DNA from 4 places in the Streptomyces sp. NPDC043876 genome. Region 4 is predicted to be linked to each of the others. Evidence: riboswitches for the same ligand, from Rfam matches in the RefSeq annotation. Region 4 holds a riboswitch; each other region holds the start of a gene.

Evidence for each region. A riboswitch is a leader RNA that binds a small molecule or an ion and turns the genes downstream of it on or off. The one in region 4 is predicted to bind cyclic di-AMP.
Region 1: it holds a riboswitch for cyclic di-AMP, as region 4 does, so the genes downstream of both, AC0693_RS20245 (M23 family metallopeptidase) here and AC0693_RS30155 (M23 family metallopeptidase) in region 4, are expected to answer to the same signal.
Region 2: it holds a riboswitch for cyclic di-AMP, as region 4 does, so the genes downstream of both, AC0693_RS09980 (LysM peptidoglycan-binding domain-containing protein) here and AC0693_RS30155 (M23 family metallopeptidase) in region 4, are expected to answer to the same signal.
Region 3: it holds a riboswitch for cyclic di-AMP, as region 4 does, so the genes downstream of both, AC0693_RS28335 (transglycosylase family protein) here and AC0693_RS30155 (M23 family metallopeptidase) in region 4, are expected to answer to the same signal.

The regions. Positions count from the first base shown of each region.
Region 1 covers NZ_JBWKDV010000006.1:138,492-143,179, reverse strand. The annotation lists gene AC0693_RS20255 (HPr family phosphocarrier protein) at 219-500, shown strand; gene AC0693_RS20250 (GntR family transcriptional regulator) at 705-1,370, opposite strand; gene AC0693_RS20245 (M23 family metallopeptidase) at 1,539-2,342, opposite strand; cyclic di-AMP (ydaO/yuaA leader) riboswitch at 2,355-2,511, opposite strand; gene AC0693_RS20240 (M16 family metallopeptidase) at 2,718-4,085, opposite strand; gene AC0693_RS20235 (M16 family metallopeptidase) at 4,106-4,688, opposite strand, start outside.
Region 2 covers NZ_JBWKDV010000003.1:127,706-132,393, forward strand. The annotation lists gene AC0693_RS09975 (beta-N-acetylhexosaminidase) at 1-974, shown strand, start outside; gene AC0693_RS09980 (LysM peptidoglycan-binding domain-containing protein) at 1,024-1,806, opposite strand; cyclic di-AMP (ydaO/yuaA leader) riboswitch at 1,811-2,056, opposite strand; gene AC0693_RS09985 (S-(hydroxymethyl)mycothiol dehydrogenase) at 2,512-3,597, shown strand; gene AC0693_RS09990 (alpha/beta fold hydrolase) at 3,802-4,688, shown strand, end outside.
Region 3 covers NZ_JBWKDV010000010.1:84,020-88,707, forward strand. The annotation lists gene AC0693_RS28325 (FtsB family cell division protein) at 1-214, opposite strand, end outside; gene eno (phosphopyruvate hydratase) at 332-1,618, opposite strand; gene AC0693_RS28335 (transglycosylase family protein) at 1,878-2,585, opposite strand; cyclic di-AMP (ydaO/yuaA leader) riboswitch at 2,588-2,760, opposite strand; gene AC0693_RS28340 (LysM peptidoglycan-binding domain-containing protein) at 3,036-4,079, opposite strand; gene AC0693_RS28345 (cytochrome P450 family protein) at 4,189-4,688, opposite strand, start outside.
Region 4 covers NZ_JBWKDV010000011.1:143,421-148,108, reverse strand. The annotation lists gene AC0693_RS30165 (aspartate aminotransferase family protein) at 1-1,297, shown strand, start outside; gene AC0693_RS30160 (tyrosine-protein phosphatase) at 1,347-2,153, opposite strand; cyclic di-AMP (ydaO/yuaA leader) riboswitch at 2,474-2,653, shown strand; gene AC0693_RS30155 (M23 family metallopeptidase) at 2,656-3,666, shown strand; gene AC0693_RS30150 (SGNH/GDSL hydrolase family protein) at 3,834-4,643, shown strand.

The DNA of each region.
Region 1 (4,688 bases), on a different contig from region 4:
CACCCTAGAGCCTGGTTTGGGCGGACGGAGGGCGGGCGGCGGGCGGGGGCGCACCCGCCGGGCCTCGTGCGCGCGGCGCAGTAGCCGAGCCGGGGCAAACCAGTGCAAGCTGTGGGGGGGTCGAACGGCAGGTGAACGGGGGCCGAAGGTCGGCCGGAGCACTCGGAGTGCCGTGAGAGACTGGTCTAGACAACCGTAAGAACCTGAAGGGCATCACCATGGCAGAGCGCCGCGTCAACGTCGGCTGGGCCGAGGGCCTGCACGCTCGTCCCGCCTCGATCTTCGTCCGGGCGACGACCGCTTCCGGCGTCCCGGTGACCATCTCCAAGGCCGACGGCAACCCGGTCAACGCCGCGTCCATGCTCGCGGTCCTGGGCCTGGGCGCCCAGGGCGGCGAGGAGATCGTCCTCGCGTCCGACGCCGAGGGCGCGGACGCCGCGCTGGACCGTCTGGCGAAGCTGGTCGCCGAGGGTCTCGAAGAGCTTCCCGAGACCGTCTGACCCCGCCTGACCCCCGGGTCCGGCCCACGCGCCACCCACGGCGGAGCCGTGGCCCCCTCACCCGGGGCCACGGCTCCGCCGCATTTCCCGGCAACGCCCGAAGCCGCGTAACAGCCCCGGACCTTTTCGTTTATTCGGAACGCACCCACGCGGCCGGAAAAACAATTCCCGCCCGGTAAATCAATCCTTTGTATCGGGACCGTGTTAAAGCCCGCCGCTCGCCATGTTTACGGCAGGTTGCGAAGTCCTCACGCGCAGCCGGTGCGCTCCGGCCGCGCGGTCGGCGTGGGCCGCGGTCAGCGCCCGCGCCCGCTCCGCGTCACCGCGCGCCACCGCGTCCACGATCGCGCCGTGCTCCGCCCAGGACTCCACGGGCCGCACCGGAGCGTCCACGGCGTACATCCAGGCGACCTTGTGGCGCATCTGCGTGAGCAGCGCGATCAGGCCGGGGCTGTCCGAGGCCTGCACGAGCGTCTCGTGGAACCAGCCGCCCAGGGACCGCAGATCCTCCCCCTGCCCCCTCCTGGCCCGCTCCTGGCCCAGCCGGACCAGCCCCCGCAGCACCTTCAGGTGCGCCTCGCTGCGCCGACGGGCGGCCCGGGCCGCCGCGAGGGGCTCCAGCAGCATCCGGACCTCCAGGAGGTCGGCCGCCTCCTGCTCGGTCGGCTCGGCGACGCAGGCGCCCGCGTGCCGGCGGGTGGTGACGAAGCCCTCGGACTCCAGGGTGCGCAGTGCCTCCCGGACGGGGACGCGGGAGACTCCGTAGCGCCGGGCGAGCAGCTCCTCGGTGAGGCGGGAGCCCGGGCCGAAGACCCCGGAGACGATGTCGTCGCGGATCGCCGTACAAACCGCGTGCGCGGGAATTCGCAAGACCGGACCTCCGCTGAATACCGTTGCCGCCGAATCCATTACCGCGACTCTATGGCAACGCGCGCTCTTTTCCGAGGACGGTTTTCGGAAAGGGGCACAAAGGCGCGCACGACACGAAGGCCCCGGCTCGATGAGCCGGGGCCTTCGGTCAGCGCGTGCGCGGGCGGGTCAGATCTCGACGCCCTTGGACCGCAGGTAGGCCAGCGGGTTGATGTCCGAGCCGTAGGACGGGCCGGTACGGGCCTCGAAGTGCAGGTGCGCGCCGAAGCTGTTGCCGGTGTTGCCCGACAGCCCGATCTGCTGGCCCGCGGTGACCTGCTCGCCGGCGGAGACGCTCAGCCGCGAGAGGTGGCCGTACTGGGTGTACGTACCGTCGTTGTGCTTGATGACGATGTTGTTGCCGTACGCACCGCCGTCGCCGGCCTCGACGACGACGCCCGCGCCCACGGCGTGGACGACGGTGCCCTCGGCGGCGTGGAAGTCGACGCCGGTGTGGCTGCCGGAGGACCAGGCGCTGCCGCCCGCGCCGTACTGGGTGCTGACGTAGGAGCCGGTGACCGGCAGCACGAAGGCGTTGAGGCGCTTGCGCTCCTCTTCGCGGTCCGCGCGCTCCTTGGCCTCGCGCTCGGCCTTGGCCTTCGCCTCGGCCATGCGGCGGGCCTCGGCGGCCTTCGTCTTCGCCTCGGCCTCGGCCTGCGCCTTGAGGGCGGCGGCGTCGGCGGCGTTGCGCTGCGCGTCGGCCTGGGCCTCCAGGTCGCCGGCGAGGGTGTCCGCGACGACGACGGCGTTCATGCCGTCACCCTGGGGGGCGGTGGTGTGGTGGTTGTCCGCGGCGAAGGCCGGGGCTGCGAGGCTGGCCGCGACGCCGGTGGCGGCGAGGGCGGCTATGCCGGCGACACCTGCGGTCTTCCGGCTCAGACGGCTGGAACCACGGTGCTTGCCGGAAGAGGCACGACTGCTGCCGAACGCCATGAAGGGGCTGATCCTTTCCTTCCCTCTCGCCTACCGGGTTAGCTGACGGGTTCGGAGCAGGAAGGTCTCCTACGGGCCCCCTCTTGCGAGATGGCCCGATTCACCCCAGGGACTGTGGGTCCCCGGCTCCCCAGGCTCGCGCCTGACGGGGACTCGGCGATCGCTGCCCGGTGCCGCGAGTGCGGCGTTCACAACTGACGGACAGCACGCCCGACGCTAGGCGGATCTTCGGGTAATCACCAAACACACGCGCCCCATTGTTAGCTACGTCACGTGACATAGAAGCAACCTCTCCGCCAAACGGACAAAAGGGGTTCCGGTGGCCAAGTCACCGAAACCCCTTCCGCGCCCGCTCAGTTCATGGGCGGTTCACCGTCAGTTCGCGACGACGCGCACGTCACCGATTCCGAGCGCGCGCACCGGCGCCTCGATCTGCGCGGCGTCACCGACGAGCACCGTCACGAGCCGGTCCACCGGGAAGGCGTTGACGACGGCGGAGGTGGCCTCCACCGTGCCCGTCTCGGCCAGCCGCGCGTACAACCGCGCCTGGTAGTCGTCCGGCAGGCCCTGCTCGACCTGGTCGGCCAGGGTCCCCGCGACGGACGCGGCCGTCTCGAACTTCAACGGGGCCACGCCCACCAGGTTCTGCACCGCCACGTCCCGCTCCGCGTCGGTCAGACCGCCCTCCGCGAGGGTGCGCAGCACCTTCCAGAGGTCCTCCAGCGCCGGGCCCGTGTTGGGGGTGTCCACCGAACCGCTGATGGCGAGCATCGACGCGCCGGTGCCGTCGGCGGTGGAGCGCAGCACCTGCCCGAAGGCGCGCACGCCGTAGGTGTAGCCCTTCTCCTCGCGCAGCACCTTGTCCAGGCGGGAGGTGAGGGTGCCGCCCAGGCAGTACGTGCCGAGCACCTGGGGCGCCCAGACGCGGTCGTGCCGGTCCGCGCCGATCCGCCCGATGAGCAGCTGGGTCTGCACCGCGCCCGGCCGGTCCACGATGACGACGCGGCCCGTGTCGTCCGCGGTGATCGGCGGTACGGGGAGCGGCTCGGCCGTGCCGCCCGTCCAGGTGCCCAGGGTGTCCGCGAGGACGGCGTCCAGATCGATGCCGGTCAGGTCGCCGACCACCACCGCGGTGGAGGTGGCGGGGCGCACGTGGGCCTCGTAGAAGGCACGTACGGCCGCGGCGTCGATCCGGGCCACCGTCTCCTCGGTGCCCTGGCGCGGGCGGGACATCCGCAGCGTGGCCGGGAACAGCTCCTGGGAGAGCTGCTTGGCGGCCCGGCGCTGCGGGTTGGCCAGCTCGTGCGGGATCTCGTCGAGCCGGTTGCGCACCAGCCGGTCCACCTCGCTGTCGGCGAAGGCGGGGGCGCGCAGGGCCTCGGCGAGCAGGCCCAGGGCCTTGGCGAGCCGGGAGGCCGGGACCTCCAGGGAGACCCGGATGCCGGGGTGGTCGGCGTGCGCGTCGAGGGTGGCGCCGCAGCGCTCCAGCTCGGCCGCGAACTCCTCCGCGGAGTGCTTGTCGGTGCCCTCGGACAGGGCGCGGGCCATGATCGTGGCCACGCCGTCCAGCCCGGCCGGTTCGGCGTCCAGCGGGGCGGCGAGGTTGATCTCGACGGCCACCACCTGCTGTCCGGGCCGGTGGCAGCGCAGCACGGTCAGGCCGGTGTCCAGCGCACCGCGCTCGGGGGCCGGGAACGCCCACGGCCGGGCCTCGCCGGGCTGCGGCCGGGGGTGGAAGGTCATCGTGACGGCTGCGGTGTCGCTCACTGCTCCGTCCCTTCGGTCTCGTCGTTCTCGGCGGCTTCCTCGGCGTCGTCGGCCGCGAGCGGCTCGTAGACGAGCACGGCGCGGTTGTCCGGGCGCAGCCGGGACGCGGCCACGGCCTGGACCTCTTCGGCGGTGATGTCCAGGACCCGGCCGACGGCGGTGAGCGCCAGCTGCGGGTCGCCGAAGAGCACCGCGAAGCGGCACAGTTCGTCGGCGCGGCCGGCCACCGTGCTCAGCCGGTCCAGCCATTCGCGCTCCAGCTGGGCCTGCGCGCGCTCCATCTCCTCGGCGGTCGGGCCCTCGGCGGCGAACCGCGCGAGTTCCTCGTCGACGGCGGCCTCGATGTCGGGCACCTCGACCCCGCCGGAGGTCTTGACGTCCAGCCACCCCAGCGAGGGGGCGCCGGCCAGGCGCAGCATGCCGAATCCGGCCGCCACGGCGCTCTGGTCGCGGCGGACCAGGCGGTTGTGGAGCCGGGAGGACTCGCCGCCGCCCAGGATGGTCAGGGCCACGTCGGCGGCGTCGCAGTCGCGGGTGCCGTCGTGCGGTAGCCGGTAGGCGGCCATCAGGGCGCGGGCC
Region 2 (4,688 bases), on a different contig from region 4:
GCGAGATGGCCGACCTCAAGCTCAACCAGCTGGGCCTGCACTTCTCCGACGACCAGGCCTTCCGCATCGCTTCCGTCAGCCACCCCGAGATCGTCTCCGACCCGCACCTCAGCCAGGCCGAGGTGCGCGCCATCGTGGCCCTCGCCCGGAGCCTGCACATCGAGGTCGTCCCCGAGATCGACTCGCCCGGACACCTGGGCGCCGTCCTGCGCGCCCACCCCGCCCTCCAGCTGCGCGACGCGGCCGGGCGGGCCGTCAAGGGCGCCGTGGACATCTCCGACCCGGCGTCCGCGCGGCTCGTCGACGAGCTGCTGCGCGAATACCTGCCGCTCTTCCCCGGCGCGCGCTGGCACGTCGGCGCCGACGAGTACCAGGCGCTGGTCGTCAAGGACCCGCAGGCCTCCTTCCCGCAGCTCGCGGCGGCCGCCCGGAAGCGGTACGGCGCCGGGGCGCGCGTCTTCGACCTGGCCACCGGCTGGCTGAACGACCGCGCGTCCGTGGTCCGGGCCGCCGGCCGGCAGCCCAAGGCGTGGAACGACGGCTTCTTCACCGGGGGCGCGGCCACCGCCGCGCGGGACATCGAGGTGGAGTACTGGACGGGCAAGGAGATCGGCGCCCGCCCGCCCCTGGAGTACCTGCGCGAGGGCCGGCCCGTGGTCAACCTCAACGACGAGTACCTGTACTACGTCCTCGGCGAGCCCAACGACTTCACCTACCCGACCGGCCGGCGGATCTACGAACAGTGGACCCCGCTCGTGCTGCGCGGCACCGAGGCCGTGCCCGCCCGCTACGCCGACCGGATCCTGGGCGCCCGGCTCGCCGTCTGGTGCGACCTGGCCGGATCGCAGACCCAGGCGCAGGTCGCCGCCGGGATCCGGCTGCCGCTGGCCGCCCTCGCCCAAAAGGTCTGGGACCCGCGGCCGCCCGGGCCGACGTGGAGTCAGTTCACCGCGCTGGCCGACCGCCTGAGGTGAGGCGGGATCCCGGGACCGGCCCGCGCGGCGTGCTCCGCCCGGGGTCCGCTCAGTAGGCGCCGTTGACGTTGTCGATCGAACCGTAGCGGGCGGCCGCGTAGTTGCAGGCGGCGGTGATGTTCGCGACCGGGTCGTAGGAGTCGGACGACGTGCCGGGCACGTGGTAGGCCCTGAAGGTGGGGTCGATGACCTGGAGGAGGCCCTTCGAGGGAATGCCCGCGGCCGCGTTGGAGTCCCAGTTGTTGATGGCGAGCGGGTTGCCCGAGGACTCGCGCAGCACGTTGCGGTGAATTCCGTCGTAGGTTCCGGGAATTCCGTGCTGGGCCATGATCTCCAGCGACTGGCGAATCCACCCGTCGAGGTTGTTGGCGTACAGAGTGGTGGGCCGTGCGGAACGGTCGGCGCGGGCGGGCGTGGCCGTGGTATTCCGATGGGCGGCCAGGGCCGTGGCGGTGGCCTTGGCCGATCCCGAACTCGCCTTTGCGGCCCCGCCGATCGTCAGCTTGGTTCCCGGGCGGATGACGGACGGGTCGCTGCCGATCACCGAGCGGTTGTCCGCGTACAGCTTCTTCCAGCCGCCGCTCACGGAATGCGTTTGCGCGATCTTGGAAAGGGTGTCGCCGGGCACCACGGAATAGACCGTGGGGGCGGCGGCCTTCGTCGCGGCCGTGGAAGCGGTGGGCGCCTTGGCGGCCGCGGCCGGCTGAGCGGCCTCCGCCCCGGAGGCGCTGATCAGCGGGAGGGCGAGGGCGAAACCGCCGGTGCCCGCGACGGCGACCAGACGGGCCACCCGGCTGTTCTTGGGACGGCGGTGCTTGCCCGATGCGGACATGGCGCATTCCTCTCCGTCGCCTGCGAGGTGAGCTGTCGGGTTCGGACGGGAGCTGTCCGGCCGCACCGCGGCACGCGTGTTCCGGACATGCCTCGGGCATGACGAAGACGTGCGTGCCGGTGGTGCGACTTCACCCCGAGCCGGTCCGGATTCATGATCCGGACCGGCGGCCTACCTGGTTCCCCCGCTCCTGCCGTACGTGAAGTGGGATGGGTTTCCGGGTGGCGGCAGGATTCGGCGTTCCACCTGGATTGCGGTGACCGTAAACGAAGAGGGAGGGCGGGAACAAGGGGCGAATTCCGCGTGGTGATCGTCTTATCGGTACCGGTCCGCGGAATGCGTCACACCCGTACGGGCCGTGGATCCCGAATTTCATTGCGGGGCCCGGAATTGAACCTTCCGGATCTTTTACGGGTGGCGGCGGTCCGGCCTGTTCCGCGTGACTCACATCACCGCCGGGGCGCCCGTTCCGCATTCAAGGGCAAATCACCCCTAGCTGCCTCTAAAGGTGTTTCTCGCACCTCCACCGGCCGCGCCTCCTCCGGCAGTTCCGCGCGCCCGGGGGGCGCCCCGGGCGTCTGCGGGACCCAGGCGTCCGGCGCCCGGGCGCCGTCGGCCGCCCGAAGTGTGCCGGTGGCCCCGCCGGGAGGCTCCCGCCGTGTACGTTCGCAGCACGGGACGGATCACAGGAGAGCGGGGTATGACGTGACGCATCGCGTACGAGGGGTCATCGCACGGAGCAAGGGCGCGCCGGTGGAGACGACAACGATCCTCGTGCCCGACCCGGGGCCGGGCGAGGCGCTCGTCCAGGTCCAGGCCTGCGGGGTCTGCCACACCGACCTGCACTACCGGGAGGGCGGCATCAACGACGCCTTCCCCTTCCTCCTCGGCCACGAGGCCGCCGGAGTGGTGGAGGCCGTCGGCCCCGATGTCACCGGCGTCGCCCCCGGCGACTTCGTGATCCTCAACTGGCGCGCCGTGTGCGGCCGCTGCCGCGCCTGCAAGCGCGGGCGCCCCTGGTACTGCTTCGACACCCACAACGCCACCCAGTCCATGACCCTGGAGGACGGCACTCCGCTCTCCCCGGCGCTGGGCATCGGAGCCTTCGCCGAGAAGACCCTGGTCGCCGCCGGCCAGTGCACCAAGGTGGACCCGGCGGCCTCGGCCGCCGCCGCCGGGCTGCTGGGCTGCGGGGTGATGGCGGGCCTCGGCGCGGCCCTCAACACCGGGAACGTCGGCCGCGGCGACTCGGTGGCCGTCATCGGCTGCGGCGGCGTGGGCAGCGCGGCCGTCGCCGGGGCCCGGCTCGCCGGCGCGGGCCGGATCATCGCGGTGGACCTGGACGACCGCAAGCTGGAACAGGCCAGGGGGCTGGGCGCCACCCACACCGTCAACGGCCGGACCGAGGACGTGGTCAAGGCGGTCCAGGCGCTGACCGGCGGCAACGGAGCGGACGTGGTCATCGACGCCGTCGGCCGCCCCGAGACCTACCGGCAGGCGTTCTACGCCCGCGACCTGGCCGGCACCGTGGTGCTGGTCGGCGTCCCCACCCCGGAGATGACCCTCGAACTCCCGCTGCTCGACGTCTTCGGCCGCGGCGGCGCCCTCAAGTCCTCCTGGTACGGGGACTGCCTGCCCGAGCGGGACTTCCCGCTGCTGATCGACCTCTACCTCCAGGGCCGCCTCGACCTCGACGCGTTCGTCTCCGAGACCATCGCGCTCGACGACGTGGAGGAAGCCTTCGCCCGCATGGAACGCGGCGAAGTCCTCCGCTCGGTCGTCCTCTTCTGACCACGAGCCCCGGGCCACCCCCCGTCCCGGGGCCGCCACATCAGCCCCGGCGACGGCGATATCAGCCCCGCCGGCGTTTGAGGCGCCGCCGGAGGCAGCACCGGGCCCGCACGACCCGCACCGGAACCCACCGCACCGGGCCCGCACGACCCGCACCGGAACCCACCGCACCGGAACCCACCACACCCGACCCTTGGATCGTCCGTGACCCACAGCCACAGCCAGAGCCGCAGCTACCGCCAGCCCGGCGTAGTCCTGACCGACCACCGCTTCACGGTCCCGCTGGACCACGACCGCCCGGACGGCGAGCGCATCGAGCTGTACGCCCGCGAGGCCGTGGCGACGGGCAAGGACCCGGCCACGCTGCCCTGGCTGCTCTACCTGGAGGGCGGCCCCGGCTTCGGCGCCCGCCGCTTCACCGGCCGCCAGGCCTGGCTGGACCGGGCCCTGACCGAGTTCCGCGTCCTCCTCCTGGACCAGCGCGGCACCGGCCGTTCCACCCCCGCGAACCGCCAGACCCTCCCGCTGCGCGGCGGCCCCGCCGAACAGGCCGACTACCTCGCCCACTTCCGCGCTGACGCGATCGTCCGCGACTGCGAAGCCATCCGCCCCGCCCTCACCGGCGGCGCGCCCTGGACCGTACTCGGCCAGAGCTTCGGCGGGTTCTGCGTCACCCACTACCTCGGCGCCGCGCCCGAGGGGCTCAGCGCCGCGCTGATCACCGGCGGCCTGCCGTCCCTCGACGCCACCGCCGACGAGGTCTACGCCGCGGCGCTCCCGCGCGTCGAGCGCAAGAACCTGGCGCACTACGCCCGTTACCCGATGGACGTCGAACGCGCCCGCGCCATCGCCGCCCACCTCGCCGAGCACCCCACCGAACTCCCCGGCGGCCACCCGCTCACCCCCGAGGCCTTCCAGTCCCTGGGGATCCTCCTCGGCGGCGGTGACGGCAGCCACCAGCTGCACTACCTCCTGGAGGACGCCTTCGTCCCCACCCCCGCAGGACCCGCCCTCTCCGACGCCTTCCTGGACGGCGTCCGGCCGCTGCTGTCCTTTGCCGGGCACCCGCTGTACGCGCTCCTGCACGAGGC
Region 3 (4,688 bases), on a different contig from region 4:
AGCGCTGGGAGACGTACTGGCGCATCGGGTACGCGAGGGCGACGACCAGCGTACAGAGCACCAGCACCAGCAGCGCGGCCCGGCCGGTCAGCCGGCTGCGGCGGACCTGACGGCGCGTCTGCGAGCGGTAGACGTGGGCCGCGGTCCGTTCTCCGAGCTGCTTGAGCCTGGTCGCGGTCGAGAAGGTGGAGAACCGATCCCGGTTCCCGGCCATTGACTCCGCCTCCCCTGTAGCGCACACAGCAATACGTCCCCGCACACGGTACGGGACCGAGCGCGGGGACGTACGGAGGCTGCCTGGCCCCGCGGGGATGAACCCCGCGGAGGAGGGTCAGCCCTTGAAGCGCGGGAAGGCGGAGCGGCCCGCGTACACCGCGGCGTCGTCGAGGATCTCCTCGATGCGCAGCAGCTGGTTGTACTTGGCGACGCGGTCCGAGCGGGCCGGGGCGCCGCTCTTGATCTGACCGCAGTTCACCGCGACGGCGAGGTCGGCGATGGTGACGTCCTCGGTCTCGCCGGAGCGGTGCGACATCATGCACTTGAAGCCGTTGCGCTGGGCCATCTCGACGGCGTCCAGGGCCTCGGTCAGCGAACCGATCTGGTTCACCTTGACGAGCAGGGCGTTCGCCGAGCCCTCTTCGATGCCGCGGGCGAGGCGCTCCGGGTTGGTGACGAAGAGGTCGTCGCCGACGATCTGGACCTTGGAGCCCAGGCGGTCGGTGAGGATCTTCCAGCCGGCCCAGTCGTCCTCGAACAGCGGGTCTTCGAGGGAGACCAGCGGGTACGCGGCGCAGAGCTCCTCGTAGTACTCGGTCATCTCGGCGGCCGAGCGGGACTGGCCCTCGTACTCGTACTTGCCGTCCTTGTAGAACTCGGACGCGGCGGCGTCGAGCGCCAGCGCGATGTCCTTGCCCGGGACGTAGCCGGCCAGCTTGATGGCCTCGACGATGAGGTCGAGCGCGGCGCGGTTGGACTCCAGGTTCGGGGCGAAGCCGCCCTCGTCGCCCAGGCCGGTGGAGAGGCCCTTGCTGTGCAGGACCTTCTTGAGGGTGTGGTAGACCTCGGAACCCCAGCGCAGCGCCTCGGAGAAGGACTCCGCGCCGATCGGAGCGATCATGAACTCCTGGATGTCCACGTTGGAGTCGGCGTGCGACCCGCCGTTCAGGATGTTCATCATCGGAACGGGCAGCAGGTGCGCGTTCGGGCCACCGAGGTAGCGGAAGAGCGGCAGGTCCGAGGCCTCGGACGCGGCGTGCGCGACGGCCAGGGAGACACCGAGGATCGCGTTGGCGCCCAGCGAGCCCTTGTTGTCGGTGGCGTCCAGGTCGCACATGGCCTGGTCGATCAGGCGCTGCTCGGTGGCGTCGTAGCCGACGAGCTCCGGGCCGATCTGCTCGATGACGGCGAGGACGGCCTTCTCGACGCCCTTGCCGAGGTAGCGGTTGGCGTCACCGTCCCGCAGCTCGACGGCCTCGAAGGCACCGGTGGAGGCGCCGGACGGAACAGCAGCACGGCCGGTGCTGCCGTCGTCGAGGCCAACCTCGACCTCGACCGTGGGGTTGCCTCGGGAGTCCAGGATTTCCCGGGCTACGACGACGTCGATGGACGGCACGAGCATCTCCTTATGGGATGTGGCGCTGGGTGTGCGGTGGCGTGTCGGGCCGTGGGACGGCCCTGCCGCTTAGAGCCTAACCGGATCGGGGCGGTCGGCCCGCCGAGCAACCGCTCCCTGGGACGAAAAAGGGTGGGAATACCCCTCTTACAGGACATAGAGCAAGGCTGAAGGCGGGATTCCGCCCGCGGAAACACGACAGCCCGGCGCGTGAGGGGATACGCGCCGGGCGGTGGTGGTCATGCGTGGAGCGTTACCGCGGGGTTCAGCTGAGCTTCAGCTTCTGACCCGGGAAGATCAGGTCGGCGTCCTGCACGATGTCCTTGTTCAGCTCGAACACGTGCTGCCAGCCGCCCTTGACGGCGTTCGCCTGGGCGATGGTGCCGAGGGTGTCGCCGGCCTTGACCTCGTAGGAGCCGTTGCCCGTCTTGGGGGCCTCGGCGGCCGGGGTCTTCTTGACGGGGGCCGGGGTCTCGGCGCGCTCGGAGCGGGTGACCGGCGCCTCGGCGCGCTTGGTCTCCTGCTTCGGCTGGGCCTTCTTCTCGGCCTTCTTCTCGGGCTTGGCCTGCTTGGGGGCCTCGGCCGCGCCGCCGTTGTAGGCCGCGTTCGACAGGCCCACGCCGCAGGACGGCCACGCGCCCTTGCCCTGGCCCTTGAGGACCTTCTCGGCGATGGCTATCTGCTGCGACTTGGTGGCCTGGTTGGCCTGCGGGGCGTAGGCCTTGCCGCCGTACGCCGCCCAGGTGGAGGACGAGAACTGCACGCCGCCGTAGTAGCCGTTGCCCGTGTTGATGGACCAGTTGCCGCCGGACTCGCACGCGGCGACGGCGTCCCACTGGGAGGTGGTCGCGGCGCTCGCGGCGCCCGCGGTCATCAGCGGGGCCGCCACGGCGACACCGGCGACACCGACGAGGGTGACGACACGGGTGGCCTTGGAGGCGCGACGGTGCTTGCCCTTGCCGGAAAGCAGCATGGTTTTCTCCTCACCGACGCCTGCGAAGTGAGCTGTCGGGTTCGGGCGGATGAGTTGCCCGGTCGCGCACCGTGGTGCGCGGCTTAACCCCAAGCCGGTTCCGTGACCGTCTCTCAACGGCCGGTTCCGGCACTTACCTTGGTTCCCCCGCTCCTGCCTTCGGCGCTTGCGCGACGACTGTTCCCTCCGTCCGCCGGCAGGATTCGGCGATGCGGTCGAAGGAGCCCGCGGTGGCGAGCGATTCAGAAGGTAGACAGGTCTCTCCCCGATGTTCAACGAGGGACATCGGGGAGAAACGGGCCCTACTTGCGCTCCCGGGACGGGTGTTTACGCAGGTGAGAGCCGGGTTTGCGGCAGTCTCCGACCAGGACACGCCAGTTGGACCGAAGAGATGCATGTCTCACTTGCACGAAGGGGACATACAAGGCGATCTTCGCGCCCGAAGTGCCCCTATTTCTGGCTTAGATCGAGATTCTGCCCCGGGGTGATGAGGTCGGCGTCATGCCCGATGACCTGCTGATTTGCCTCGTAAAGGGCATTCCAGCCACCCTCGACCCCCTGGGCGGTCGCGATCGCCGTCAGGTTGTCCCCGGCCTTGACGGTGTACGACGGATCCGACAGGGCGTCAGGGGCCGCGGGCGTCTCCGCGGCGGGCGTTCCGCGGTGCTTTCCACCGGTTGCCGACGTTTCGCCCTGCGGCGTGGCCGCGGAGCCGGGCGTGGCGGCCGGGCCCGTCGGGGCCGCCGGAGTCGCGGGGTTCGACGGGGAGGCCGTCGGACCGCCCGGGAGCGCGGAGCCGCCGGGTACGGGCGCCACGGGCGTTCCCGTGGGCCCGGTCGGGGTGGCGGGGCCACCGGTCTCGGGCGCCGGGGGCGGCATGACGGGCAGTCCGGAGGTCAGCGGGGTCTCGGGGACCGCCGGCAGCGCGCCGGGCGAGGCGTTGGCCCCGGACGGGGCGGTGGCTCCGGGGATGTGCCCGGTGGAGGCCGGCGTCGAGGCGGGCGCGGGCGCTCCGGCGAGCGGACCCGCACCGGAGGCCGGGGTTCCTTCGGGGCGCAGCGGGCTCGGCGCGACGGAACCGGAACCTGCGCGGCCCGGGTCGACGGTGGGCGCGGGGCCGCCCCGGGTGAGCCCGGAGGACTCCCCGCACAGCGGCCAGGCCTGCGGTCCCTGCGAGGCGAGGACCCGCTCGGCGATGGCTATCTGCTGCGAGCGGCTGGCGAGGTCGGGCCGCGCGGCGAACTCCAGCCCGCCCGCGCTCTTCCACTGTTCCAGCGTGAACTGGAGTCCGCCGTACGACCCGCTGCCGAAATCGGCGCTCCAGGTTCCGCCGCTCTCGCACTCGGCCACCCTGTCCCAGGTGGTGGTCTCGGCCGCGTTCGCGCCGGAGGCGGCGAACAGCGGCAGAGCGAGTGCGGAGCCGGCGACTCCGGCGGTGACGACGAGGGCGGGGACCTGACGGGGGCGTCTGTGGCGGCCGTTCCCGGAACGCATGAGGGTGGACCTTTCGCGTGGCGGCGGGGGCGACGCGAACCTAGCCGGGTTCGAACGCTTGTCACAAGTCGATGATGCGCAGATCACGTCGAGGTCACAGAGTTGACTGTTAGTCAGCCACGGGCCCCGGCACCGCCCCTTCCGCATCCGCAACGTTTGGGGTTGTGAAGCGGACCGGAAGCGTGCGCAGGCCACGCATGATCAGTCCGCCCCGCCACCGCAGCTCCTCGGGAGGAATGGCCAGTTCCAGATCGGGCAGACGCGTCAGCAAACTCGCGAGCGCCGTCTGACCCTCCAGTCGGGCCAGCGGAGCGCCCAGGCAGTAGTGGATGCCGTGCCCGTATCCGAGGTGCTGGTTGTCGCTCCGCGCGAGGTCCAGAGCGTCCGGCGCGTCGAAGCGCGCCGGGTCCCGGTCGGCCGCCGCGAGGACGACGAGCACCGGATCGCCCGCCGGGACGTCCTGGCCGCCGATGGTCAGCGGCTCGGTCGCGTAGCGCCAGGTCGCCAGCTCCACGGGACCGTCGTACCGGAGCAGTTCCTCGATCCCGGTCGCCAGCAGCTCCGTCGCACCGGCCGCCAGCGACTCCTGGAGGAGCGCGCGCTGGCGGG
Region 4 (4,688 bases):
GCCCCGCATGCTGCACACCATCGGCTTCGACAAGGTCTACGAGCGGGCCGAGGGCGCCCACTTCTGGGACGCCGAGGGCAACGACTACCTCGACATGCTCGCGGGCTTCGGGGTGATGGGGCTCGGCCGCCACCACCCCGTCGTCCGGCGGGCCCTGCACGACGTGCTCGACGCGCAGCTCGCCGACCTCACCCGCTTCGACTGCCAGCCGCTGCCCGGGCTGCTGGCGGAGAAGCTGCTGTCCCACAGTCCCCACCTGGACCGGGTCTTCTTCGGCAACAGCGGCACCGAGGCCGTGGAGACCGCGCTGAAGTTCGCCCGCTTCGCCACGGGCCGCCCCAGGGTCCTCTACTGCGACCACGCCTTCCACGGGCTCACCACCGGCTCCCTGTCGGTGAACGGGGAGGCGGGCTTCCGGGACGGGTTCGCGCCCCTGCTGCCCGACACCCGGATCGCCCTCGGGGACCTGGGGGCCCTGGAGCGCGAGCTGAAGCGCGGCGACGTGGCCGCCTTCGTCGTGGAGCCGATCCAGGGCAAGGGGGTGCTGGCGGCCCCGCCCGGTTTCCTGCGCGCCGCGCAGGAGCTGCTGCACCGGCACAAGGCCCTGCTGATCGCGGACGAGGTGCAGACCGGCTTCGGCCGGACCGGGGAGTTCTACGCCTACCAGCACGAGGCCGGGGTGGAACCCGACCTGGTGTGCGTCGCCAAGGCCCTGTCGGGCGGCTACGTGCCCGTCGGCGCGACCCTGGGCAAGGACTGGATCTTCAAGAAGGTGTACTCGTCCATGGACCGGGTCCTCGTGCACTCGGCCAGCTTCGGCTCCAACGCCCAGGCCATGGCCGCCGGGCTCGCGGTGCTGTCCGTCATGGAGAACGAGTCGGTCGTGGCCAACGCCCGTGCCATGGGCGATCTGCTGCGCGGCCGGCTCGCGGCGATGGTGGACGAGTACGAACTGCTGCACGAGGTGCGCGGCCGGGGGCTGATGATCGGCATCGAGTTCGGCCGCCCGTCCTCGCTGGGCCTGCGCAGCCGGTGGACCATGCTCCAGGCCGCGCGCAAGGGGCTCTTCGCGCAGATGGTCGTCGTACCGCTGCTCCAGAAGCACCGGATCCTGACCCAGGTCTCCGGTGACCACCTGGAAGTGATCAAGCTGATTCCGCCGCTGATCGTGGACGAGGCGGACGTGGACCGCTTCGTGGGCGCCTTCCGGGAGGTCATGGACGACGCCCACGGCGGGGGCGGGCTGATGTGGGACTTCGGCAGGACGCTGGTCAAGCAGGCCGTCGCGAACCGCTGACCCGCCGGGTGGTCCGCCGGTCGGCCGCCCGGCGGACCGGCCGGCGCCGTCACTCCAGGAGGCGGTCGCGCAGCTCGTCGAGGGTCTCGGGCGCGAGGCCGAGGCCCTCGGCGAGGTAGCGGTCGGTGCTGCCCCAGATCTCCTCCAGGGTTTCGAAGGCCGCGTGCAGGTACTCGGCGCGCGCGTCGAAGAGCGGGGCGAGCAGCTCCATCACCTCGGGGGAGCGGGCCTCGGGGGTCCCGCCGCTGCGGCGCACCTTGTAGCGGCGGTGCGGAGCGTTCGACTCCAGGTAGTCGGCCACGATCGCCTCGCGCTCCACGTCGAGCGCGAGCAGGGTGACGGCGATCGAGAGCCCGGCCCGGTCCTTGCCGGCCGCGCAGTGCATCAGGACCGGCACCTCGTTCCGGGCGAGCGCCTGCACGACCCGGCGGTGCTCGGCGGTGCGGGTCGTCACGATCTCGCGGTAGGAGGCGGCCATCCGCCGGGCGGCCTTGCCGTCGCCGAGGGCCTCCCGCAGCTGGCCGAGATCGCCGTCGCGGACCATCCGCCAGAACTCCGTGCCGTCCGCCGGGTCGGAGAGCGGGAGGTTGACGTTGCGCACGCCCGGCAGCTCGACGTCCGGGCCCTCCAGGGCGTGGTCGGCGGCGTTGCGGAAGTCGAAGACGGTGTGGAGACCCAGCGACGCGAGGAATTCCGTGTCGGTTTCGGTGGCATGCGCCAGATGTCCGCTTCGGTAGACCTGTCCCGATCTGACCCTCCGTCCGTCGGTGGCCGGGAGGCCGCCCACGTCACGGAAGTTGCGCACTCCGGTCAGTTCCGGCTCCGTGGACGGGGCCTGGGGTATCTGCTGGGTCACGAAGACTCCTCCGTATCGTCGCGGCATGTCCGAATTGCGCTGGTTGAACGCAACTTGCCATAAGGGGCGGGGAGATCGGGCCCGTCCCCGTGAGCAGGATCATACGGTGACCGTGAGTGTGTGATCGCTAAAGCCGAATTGCCTTGTGCGCAAGGGTGTTGCCGCAGCGGATTCCACGGAGGGTGACCGGAATTCCGGCGGCCCCTCACCCGCGCCATTACCCAAGGGAATTCGCGGCTTGTTCCACGGGACCGGAGCCAATACCTTCACCTCCACCCGGATGGACCGCCTAATCCTGCCACCGTCCGGCACCGCACCCGACGATCCACGCGCCCGGCAGGAGCGGGGGAACCAGGTAAGCCGCCGTTTCCGAATCCGATCTTCTCGATGTTCTCGAATGGATCTCCTCCGGACGGCTCGGGGTGAAGCCGTAGATCTACGGCCGGACATCTCCAGTCCGAACCCGACAGCTCACCTCGCAGGCGACGGAGAGGAATTCACCATGCCCGCAAAGGGAAAGCACCGCCGTCCGAAGTCCGCCGCATTCACCCGCGGTCTCGTCGTCGCGGGCACCGGAAGCGCGGCGCTCGCGCTGCCGCTGCTGGGCGCCGCCGGCGCGCAGGCCGCCCCGCAGGCCACGGCTCCCGCCACCGCCGCGCTGCCGGCCCAGGCCCTCCCGGCCCAGGCTCCGGCGGCGCTCCGGGCCGCGGCCGCCGCGCCCGAGGCCTCCTCGGTGTACACCGTGGTGTCCGGCGACTGCCTCTCGGAGATCGCCGCGGAGCGGCACCTGAGCGGTGGTTGGCAGCGCCTCTACGCGGACAACCGCGAGGCCGTCGGCTCCGACCCCTCGCTGATCCACCCGGGGCTGAAGCTCGCGCTCGGCGGACCGGGCGGACAGGCTCCGGCGCCCGCCGCGCAGAGCGCCGAGGAACCCGCGCCGGTGGCGGACGACGCTGCGGACGCGGACGAGGACGCGGGCCAGGACGAGGGCGCCGCCGCCGCGGAGGCCCCGGCCGCCACGGCCGACGAGGGTGCGTCGCAGGAGGGAACGAGTGCTCGGGGCGGCACCTCCGCCGGCACGGGCTCGGGCAGCGGTACCGCCTCGGCCTCCGGCTTCGTCGCCCCGGTCTCCGCCTCCATCGCCACCCAGTACCGGGCGAGCGGCAGCATGTGGTCCAGCGGTTACCACACCGGCGTCGACTTCGCCGTGGGCACCGGCACCACCGTCCACGCGGTCGGCGCGGGCACCGTGGTCTCCGCCGGCTGGGGCGGCGCGTACGGCAACGAGGTCGTCATCCGGCACGCGGACGGCCGCTACTCGCAGTACGGCCACCTGTCCCAGCTCTCGGTCTCGGTCGGCCAGAGCGTGACCGCGGGCCAGAGCATCGGCCTCTCCGGTGCCACCGGCAACGTCACCGGCCCGCACCTGCACTTCGAGATCCGCACCGGGTCCGGCTACGGCACGGACATCGACCCGCTGGGCTACCTGCGCTCGAAGGGCGTGAACGTCTGACGCCACCGCCGCGTCGGTGTCCCCGCCTCCCTTGAAAGACCTGACGGACTCCTCACTTATTCCTTACCCGCCGGGTGGTAAAGATCACGGTCCGTCAAGGGGTGGCTACGGTCGCGTAGGTCACCGCCCGGGGTGGAGTATGGGCTCTCGTGGCAGCGACGACAGCGATGACGACGAAGACGACGGCACGGACGACGGAAATCAAGACGGCACTGCCGGGCATCGGCTCGTACGCGGCGATCGGGGACAGTTTCACCGAGGGTGTGGGCGACCCGGGGCCGGGGGGCCTGTGCGTGGGCTGGGCCGACCGGCTCGCCGTGCTCCTCGCGGACCAGCGCGAGGAGCACGACTTCCGGTACGCCAACCTCGCCGTGCGGGGGAAGCTCCTGGACCAGATCGTGGCCGACCAGGTACCGCGGGCCAAGGAACTGGCGCCCGACCTGGTCAGCTTCTGCGCCGGGGGCAATGACATCATCCGGCCGGGGAGCGACCCCGACGACGTGGCGGAGCGGTTCGAGGCGGCCCTCGCCGACCTCGTCGGGTCCGTCGGCATGGTGATGATCACCACCGGTTTCGACACCCGCGGGGTGCCGGTGCTCAGGCACATCCGGGGCAAGGTGGCGACGTACTCGGCGCACGTCCGGTCCATCGCCGACCGGTACGGATGCCCGGTGCTCGACCTCTGGTCGCTGAAGTCCGTACAGGACAGGCGGGCTTGGGACCACGACCGGCTGCACCTCTCGCCCGAGGGGCACACCCGGGTCGCGCTGCGCGCCGCGCAGGTGCTCGGCCTGGAGGTGCCCGCGGACCCGGACCAGCCGTGGCCCCCGCAGCAGCCGCGCGGCTCGGCCGAGGTGACCCGCGACAACATCCAGTGGGCACGGGAGCACCTCGTGCCGTGGATCGGCAGGCGACTGCGCGGGGAGTCCTCGGGGGACCGCATGGGGGCCAAGCGCCCGGACCTGCTGCCGCTGTAGGGGCGGGCCGAGGGGCGTCGCGGGCGAGGCGGGGAGGCGCGCGGA